Regions from separate parts of the Lysinibacillus sp. 54212 genome, predicted to be linked through region 2. Evidence: riboswitches for the same ligand, from Rfam matches in the RefSeq annotation. Region 2 holds a riboswitch; the other holds the start of a gene.
What was found. A riboswitch is a leader RNA that binds a small molecule or an ion and turns the genes downstream of it on or off. The one in region 2 is predicted to bind S-adenosylmethionine.
Positions count from the first base shown of each region.

Region 1: it holds a riboswitch for S-adenosylmethionine, as region 2 does, so the genes downstream of both, metK (methionine adenosyltransferase) here and V4T18_RS06340 (O-acetylhomoserine aminocarboxypropyltransferase/cysteine synthase family protein) in region 2, are expected to answer to the same signal.

Region 1 is NZ_JBAFWZ010000014.1:61,562-65,997, forward strand. Features, by position in the region: gene V4T18_RS11460 (gamma carbonic anhydrase) at 61-579, shown strand; gene V4T18_RS11465 (hypothetical protein) at 758-880, opposite strand; gene metK (methionine adenosyltransferase) at 1,355-2,551, opposite strand; SAM riboswitch class I at 2,791-2,910, opposite strand; gene pckA (phosphoenolpyruvate carboxykinase (ATP)) at 3,111-4,436, shown strand, end outside.
Region 2 is NZ_JBAFWZ010000006.1:158,117-162,552, forward strand. Features, by position in the region: gene V4T18_RS06325 (hypothetical protein) at 1-190, shown strand, start outside; gene V4T18_RS06330 (hypothetical protein) at 208-585, opposite strand; gene nfsA (oxygen-insensitive NADPH nitroreductase) at 844-1,575, opposite strand; SAM riboswitch class I at 1,869-1,979, shown strand; gene V4T18_RS06340 (O-acetylhomoserine aminocarboxypropyltransferase/cysteine synthase family protein) at 2,146-3,450, shown strand; gene V4T18_RS06345 (hypothetical protein) at 3,676-4,074, shown strand; gene V4T18_RS06350 (homoserine dehydrogenase) at 4,332-4,436, shown strand, end outside.

The sequences.
Region 1 (4,436 bases), on a different contig from region 2:
ATCAATTAATATTTCTGATACGATAATAATATATATTAACTTGAAATGAGGAGATTGACGATGATTTACCCTTATAAAGATAAAAATCCTAACATAGACCCATCCGCTTTTATTGCCGACTATGTAACTATTACTGGTGATGTTACAATCGGCTCAGATACAACGATTTGGTTTAACACTGTCATTCGTGGGGACGTTGCACCTACTATAATAGGAAATCGTGTAAGTATACAGGATTTAAGTTGCTTACATCAAAGCCCAAACAATCCGTTAATTATTGAAGATGAGGTAACAGTTGGGCATCAAGTAACCCTACATAGCTGCGTCATTCGCAAACGTGCATTAATTGGCATGGGGTCAATTATTCTAGATGGAGCCGAAATTGGAGAAGGCGCCTTTATCGGAGCCGGTAGCTTAGTACCTCCAGGTAAAAAAATCCCACCTAATTCACTTGCGATGGGGCGTCCTGCAAAGGTTGTTCGAGAAATTACTCCTGAAGACCGCGAAGATATGGATCGTATAGTACGAGAATACGTAGAAAAAGGGCAATATTATAAATCCCTGCAAGATAATAAGTAAACTATGGAACAAAAACTGCCGCTCCATGATCTGAGCAGCAGTTCAGAGTGTCGACAAACTCATTTTCATTGGAGTTTGCTAGAATTTTGTCCTAATAAAATAATCCATGAAAAACCGTTGATTTCCGTTCCAGGCGCTCCCTTTCCGCAGGCACGGCTTCGGGCCAACAGGACGTTGGTCAGGAAAACGTTGTCACATGATGTGACGATTTTAGTTTTCCTTCCTTTTGCGGACCGCCGCAAAAATGGATTTTCCGCTCGTGCTTTTCCTGCTGGAGTGTCGCGCCTTTCACTACAATCAACTACTATTGCTTAATGATAAGATATGCCGCTCTCTATTTATTAAAATGTTCCAGATGACGAATAAAAATAAAATCCATGACGTGAACAATTTGAAAAACTGGGATTTCAATAGCTTGTTTTTATCAATTTCATTTATCCGTTTGTCGGGAATAGGTTGGTGTTATTAACCTTTGGAAATTTTATTGAAATATATTGAAAAACTAGGCAAGCCCCGCCACGTAGACTTCTGTGGGATAGCGATAATGGAACGAAGGCTAAGATCGTCACGTCGTGTGACTACGCCTTCGTGACCAACATCGTGTTGCCCCGAGACCCCGCAGAATTTGCACTCTTGCAAATTTGAGGAGGCTCGGCGCTCGCCCACGAAAAGCGGAGTGGCGGGGCTTGCCGATTCAAAAAAAAACGGTTTATCGACAACCTAAAACTGCCGCTCCATGATCTGAGCGGCAGTTTTTGTGTTCAAATGAACATTCTTATAACTCAGCTTTTGCTCTTAAAGCATCGGCTTTATCTGTTTTTTCCCATGGTACATCTATATCTGTACGACCAAAGTGTCCGTAAGCCGCTGTTCCCTTATAGATTGGTCGACGTAGGTCAAGCATTTTAATAATGCCAGCAGGACGTAAATCGAATAATTCACGAATCCATTCTACAATTTTACTTTCTGCAACCTTCCCAGTACCAAATGTATCCACAGAAATAGACACAGGTCGTGCTACACCAATTGCATAAGCAAGCTGCACTTCAGCACGATCAGCCAGACCTGCTGCAACGATGTTTTTCGCTACATAACGAGCCGCGTATGCAGCCGAACGGTCAACCTTTGTTGCATCCTTACCTGAGAATGCGCCGCCACCGTGACGCGCATAACCACCGTATGTATCTACGATAATTTTACGACCTGTTAAACCAGCATCCCCTTTAGGTCCACCGATAACGAAGCGGCCTGTTGGATTGATAAAGTATTTTGTTTCTTCATCGATTAACTCTGCTGGTACGACTGGATTGATTACTACTGCTTTAATGTCTTTTTGGATTTGTTCAAGTGTAACGTCCTCATCATGCTGAGTTGATAATACAATTGTATCTACTCGAACTGGTTCGTTGTTTTCATCATACTCTACTGTCACCTGCGTTTTACCATCTGGACGTAGGTATGTTAGCTCACCCGTTTTACGTACCTCTGCTAAGCGACGTGCCAATTTATGTGCTAGGCTAATAGGTAATGGCATAAGCTCCGGTGTTTCATTACATGCATAACCAAACATTAAGCCTTGGTCACCAGCGCCGATCGCTTCTAATTGCTCATCAGACATTGAGCCTTCACGAGCCTCTAGCGCTTGATCAACACCCTGTGCTATATCTGGTGATTGCTCTCCTACAGCTACAAGTACAGCTAGATTTTCTGCATCAAAGCCGTATTTACCACGTGTGTAGCCAATTTCTGCAACAGTATCACGGATAATACCTTTCATATCAACATAAGTAGATGTAGTAATTTCACCTGAAACTAGTACAAGCCCAGTTGTTACAGTCGTTTCACACGCTACTCGTGCGTTTGGGTCCTCTGCTAAGATTGCATCTAAAATAGCATCTGAGATTTGGTCACAAATTTTATCTGGATGCCCTTCTGTTACACTTTCTGATGTAAACAATCGACGGTTTGTCATTTGTTTTCCTCCTATGATATCCTTGCAAAAATGCGCAATATTGATACGGTACTCATTACCCATGTAAGTCTACCCTTAAGGATTGAACTTCAAGCCCATTGCTAACTTTTACACGAGGATCTAGAAAGGTATATAATAATGAAAAAACTCAAATAAATAAGTTAATTCTTATTGTAAAACAAAAAAATCCCTTCGCTCATTTGTCATGAGGAAAGGAGTGTTCATGCCGTTACCTTTCACTCTTATCGTTCAAGGACATATCCTTGCATCAGGTTGGCACCAACACGTTATATGCTAGGCATATATTGCAGGTTGCCGGGTTTCATAGGGCCTGACCCTCCACCAACTCGGGATAAGAGTATCCGTTCAATTTCAAATAATACGTAATTTGCTGAAGGCTGTCAATATTTTTTGACGGAAATCTGAAATGTAAAAAAATCCACAAAAATAAATTTTGAATTAGTATAGATTATTTCAATCAATGTGTTATACTATTTTTGAATAAAAATAAAAGCCCTTTCAGTAGGGAACACTATACAAAAAGGATGGTATTTAATCGATGAATTCAGTAGAAATTAACAACGAACTGAAGGAATTATTAAGTGGAGCAAATGTTAACGTTCAACTTTCAGTACCACAATTAGTTGAGAAAGCAACTGCTCGTGGAGAAGCAATGTTAACTGTAGACGGTGCATTACGCGCTGAAACAGGAAAATACACTGGTCGTTCTCCTAAAGATAAATATATGGTTGAAGAAGAAAGCACAAAAGATAAAATTGACTGGGGTAAAGTAAACCGACCAATCTCAGCTGAAATTTTTGATAATTTATATGTAAAAGTCGTTAACTACTTAAAAGAGAAAGACGAGTTATTCGTATTCAAAGGATTTGCTGGTGCAGATAAAGACTCACAAGTTTCAATCCAAGTTGTAAACGAGTATGCTTGGCATAATCTTTTCTGTCATCAATTATTCATCCGTCCAACTGAAGCAGAGCTTGCTTCTCACGTTTCAGAATTTACAATCGTATCAGCACCTACATTCAAGGCTGATCCTGCTGTAGATGGCACAAACTCAGAAACATTTATTATCACTTCGATGGAAAAGAAAATCATTTTAATTGGTGGTACTGAATACGCTGGTGAAATGAAAAAATCTATTTTTGGTATTATGAACTACTTATTACCAGAGCAAGGTATTTTCCCAATGCACTGTTCTGCAAACGTTGGAGAAGCTGGTGATGTAGCTCTATTCTTCGGTTTATCAGGTACTGGTAAAACGACTTTATCAGCAGATAGCGATCGTAAGCTAATCGGTGATGACGAGCATGGCTGGTCTGATAATGGTGTATTCAACATTGAGGGTGGTTGCTATGCAAAAACAATCAACCTTTCTGCTGAAAAAGAACCAGAAATTTATAACGCTATTAAATTTGGTTCTGTTTTAGAAAACGTTGTTGTTCATCCAGAAACACGCGTTTGTGACTATGATGATGGTTCACTAACTGAAAATACTCGTGTAGCTTATCCGATTGACTACATTGAAAATATTGTATCACCATCGGTAGCAGGTCATCCAAAAACAATCGTATTCTTAACTGCGGATGCTTTTGGTGTGTTACCTCCAATCTCTAAATTAACTAAAGAGCAAGCAATGTATCACTTCTTAAGTGGCTTCACTTCAAAATTAGCTGGTACAGAGCGCGGTGTTACTGAGCCAGAACCAGTATTCTCTACATGCTTTGGTTCTCCATTCTTACCACTTCCTGCTACAGTATATGCTGAGCAATTAGGTAAGAAAATCGACGAGCATGGTGCACAAGTATTCCTAGTAAACACTGGCTGGACTGGTGGCGAATATGGTGTAGGTAGCCGTATGAAGCTTTCT
Region 2 (4,436 bases):
ACGAGTGGGTGATTATACTCTTGTATCGTTTTTACTAGAAACAGGCGAGAATTTTATCGTAAGCTCTGAGGTTGTTCCGCTAGCTGTTTATCTAGAACAGGGCGATACAGTGTACGTGACATTTTATGCAACAGGGGAACAATTCCAACCTGTAAAGGAAGTAACGATATCAGGGTTACGAACACACTAAAAAAGGGCTAGATGCTATTATGCATCTAGCTCTTTTCCATGTTGACGAAGACTATGCTGTTCTACAATATACTGTAGCATTTTTTCTTTTCGTGCCACGATTTGCTCGTCCTTATAAGGCTTTAAGCTATCAAATTCCATTTGCTGCTGCTTTAAAATTTCTCGCTCTTTCCCAAACTTGTCGGCAGGCTCTTGTTCAAATATATAAATTAAGTGGAAGATTTGTAATAAGGCTATTTCAGGACTTTCTAAATTATATACAAATTTCATATGCCAAATATCTGTGTAGGATACGAATTGATTCACATAATCCGATGCGTCCTTGTATTTCTCTTTATCGATATAGGGCCCGATACTGTCATGTATTTTTGCAAGAGCTAGGTTAATATCTGCCACAGAAAGGTAGTATTTGCGCACTTTTTTCATTTGTTGCTTTTCGATGGAATTGGCAACATAATTATTTGTAGTAATCTGAAAAACATCCCTTCATAATGAACATGAATACTACTATTTTAACAGATATATAGTATAAATATAACTAAAAAGAAAATAGAGTTATACGGACTTAGGTCATGTATAACTCTATTTTTATTATAGGTATTATGACAACTAGCTTGCATGTGACGTTGCAATGTGATTGTTAATACAGGATATTTATTTCCAATTGAACCCTTTTGACGATAAAAATTCTTTAATAAATGGTCGTTTTTGATCAATTAAAAAATCAGCCATTTGCTTTGTCCACGTTGCCATCTTTTGGTTAGAGGAACGGCTCGCATAATATTGCTCCATCGTTGCATCATAATCATCTAAAAGCGTATTATATTGCTCAACATCGTACGTATTTTCATGTAAAACAGCTTGTACCGGCAAGCGCGGCTTTGTTTCGTTTTTCTTTGTTGGTGTTCCAATTGTCATAGCGAACAGTGGGAAAACGAAATCTGGTAAATTGAATAGCTCGCTAATTTCAGCCGGATTTGTACGAGCGCCGCCAATATAACAAATGCCGTAGCCTGCAGCCTCTGCAGCGATAACAAAGTTTTGTGCAAAGAGCGAAACGTCAGCAACGCCAACGAGCACATTTTCTGCAGAATCCGCAACAATATCAATCCCGTGCTTTTGTCCTGCCACTTGAAGGCGCTTAAAGTCTACGCAAAATAGGAAAGAGGCACCTGCCGTTTTGAACTGGAAATCGTTTTTTGATAGTTCCCCTAATTTTTGTTTTTTCTCTTCATCTGTTACCCAAATAACACTATAGGCTTGTACAAAATGTGAGCTAGCTGCCATCTGTGCTGTTTCAATCAGATCAAGTACTGTTTCGCGTGGTATTTTTTCCCCTGTATATTTACGTACGGATGAGTGACTACGTAAAAGTTCTCTTGTCATCATATACTTCTCTCCCTTAGTGAAAATGGGCTTGAATGAAAGCCCTCTAAGCCCATATTATACTATTTATTATGACAAACCAATCCATTTCCTAGGACCTTGAAAGAGTAGTCCAAAAGTGTTCACTAAGATAATCAGGGGAATCCTTGTAAGGAATACTTTAATAGCGGTGGATTTTTTGAAAAGCTAGTAGGTTAAAAAATAAATATTTCAGAAAATTTTCAATTAATAGTTGACGGATTGATTTTTTGTGTTTTATACTGTGAAGCAACAGATGGAACATGAATTATATACTCTTATCGAGAGCGGCGGAGGGACTAGGCCCTGTGATGCCCGGCAACCAGTAATTCTTTTACTAAGGTGCTAATTCCTACAGATTCGAATCGGGATCTGAAAGATAAGGGGAGGAAAACTTGCTCATTCGCAGCCCTCTTCTTAATTTGAGAAGGGGGCTTTTTTATTCGCTCATTTGCCAAGCAAGTAAGCCCTTGACTCATACGAAGAGAGGTTTAGTTTTCTAAATCCTCCTCAAACCGATTAGTCCATCGAAATTTATTAGGAGGAAGATACATGTCAAATTTAAAACCGGAAACATTATTACTTCACGGAGGTCAAAAGCCTGATCCTGTGACAGGTGCAATCGCGGTACCGATCTATCGCTCAACAGCTTATGCATTTAACGATACAGCTCATGCTCAACGACTTTTTGCACTTGAAGAACCAGGGAATATTTATTCACGTATTATGAACCCGACAGTAGGTGTGTTTGAGGAGCGAGTTGCCTTACTTGAAAAAGGAACTGCCGCTGTAGCCCTGTCCTCTGGGATGGCAGCTATTAGCTTTGCGATTTTAAATATTGCAGGGACTGGTGATAACATCGTTTCAGCAGGTTCACTGTATGGCGGTACGTATAATTTATTTGCTACAACTCTTCCACGCTATGGTATTACAACTACATTTGTTGACGAGCGTGATCCAGAAAACTTCCGTAAAGCCATTAATGAAAATACTAAGGCAATCTATGCGGAAACAGTCGGCAATCCGTCATTAAATATTTTAGATATTGAGGCAGTAGCAGGCATTGCACATGAACATGGCTTACCATTAATTATTGATAATACATTCCCATCTCCATATGGTTCCAATCCAATTGATTTCGGAGCAGATGTAGTTATTCATTCAGCTACAAAATGGATTGGTGGGCACGGGACTACAATTGGCGGAATCGTTGTAGATGCTGGTAAATTCGATTGGACACAGGGTCGCTTCCCAGGATTTACAGAGCCTGACGCAAGCTATCATGGTATTCGCTATGGTATTGATACAGCAACTGCCGCATTTGCAACGAAGCTACGTGTGCAACTGCTTCGTGATTTTGGTCCAACACTTTCACCTGATGCCGCATTTAACTTTATTCAGGGCTTAGAAACGCTTCATCTGCGTGTAACGAAGCATAATGAAAATACAAAAAATGTCGGCGAATATTTACAAAAACACCCATTCGTGGAGTATGTAAATTATCCAGGCTTTGAGGATTTTGCATCACATAATTTAGCGGAGAAATATTTGAAAAATGGCTTCGGCTCTATTCTCACATTTGAGATTAAAGGCGGTCGTGATGCAGGAAGAAATGTCATCGATAATGTGGAGCTATTCTCTCATGTTGCGAATGTAGGAGATGCACGCTCGTTAATTATTCACCCTGCATCTACAACACATCAGCAATTATCCGCTGAAGAGCTAAAGGTAGCTGGTGTATCAGAAGGGCTCATTCGTCTTTCAATCGGCTTAGAAAATGTTGAAGATATTATTGCAGACTTAGACCAAGCATTATCAAAAGTTGCAGCCTCATTTGGCGCAGGAGCAAAAGCTTAAGTATATAACAAAGTTGTAGCGGTTTGACTCGTATCATTTCACGAGTAAATCGCTACATTTTCAATTAACTAAAATAGTGATAATTTTAATTCCTAGTATTTTTATAAGTATTATTGACAATGTGTAGTACATAGGGTAATATTTACATAATGTAAAGGGAAATCCCCATCCATTGTTCCAAAACAGAATGAGACAGCTTACAAAATGATAAAAGGAGTGTTGACTATGGGAAATGTCTACAGTGCACAAAATATTACTGCTTATTTCGTATATGAATTAAACGAAGTTGAAACATTTATTAATCAGAAGGTTATCCAAAATTTATTGGCGGCTGTTGATACTATGTGGAAGAAAACTTTTGGGCATAGTGCATTTTCAGAGGAAACACACGACCTTGCATCAACAGGCTATGTTGTAAATGAAGTGTACGAGGCATATAGGGAGCACGGGGGAGATCACATCGTTATGCCAGCAAAGGAATGGTACTTAGCCTATGGTCAATTCCAGCTCGTACATCGTACATATGGTATACCAGCATTTACAAAAAAAGAAGAAATTATCGTGAGAAAGATTATGGATCGTTATCGTGCAATATCCTCTAAAAAAATCTTGATCGCAGTATAAAATAAATCTGTGTAAAAAAGATGTCTAGTGTCCAAAGACATCTTTTTATTATTATCAATAGTAGAAACTCTAAATGTGTCGAAATGATGAAAGCTTTTTGAGGATGTAACCGCTTAATGTACATTTTACATAAACATTTGTTCATCTAGGGGAGATTTTTCTTGTTTTCCTGTATAATATAAGATAGAATTTTTTTATGTAAAATTATTAGAATAATTTGTTTATATAGATTTATCGATGATTTTGGGGGAGACAATATGGCAACAATAAAGGCAGCCATCTTAGGATTTGGCACAGTAGGTCAAGGGATATACCATATTTTAAATGAAAAGCGTGAAGAGCTTCGTGAAAAGCTTGGTGTC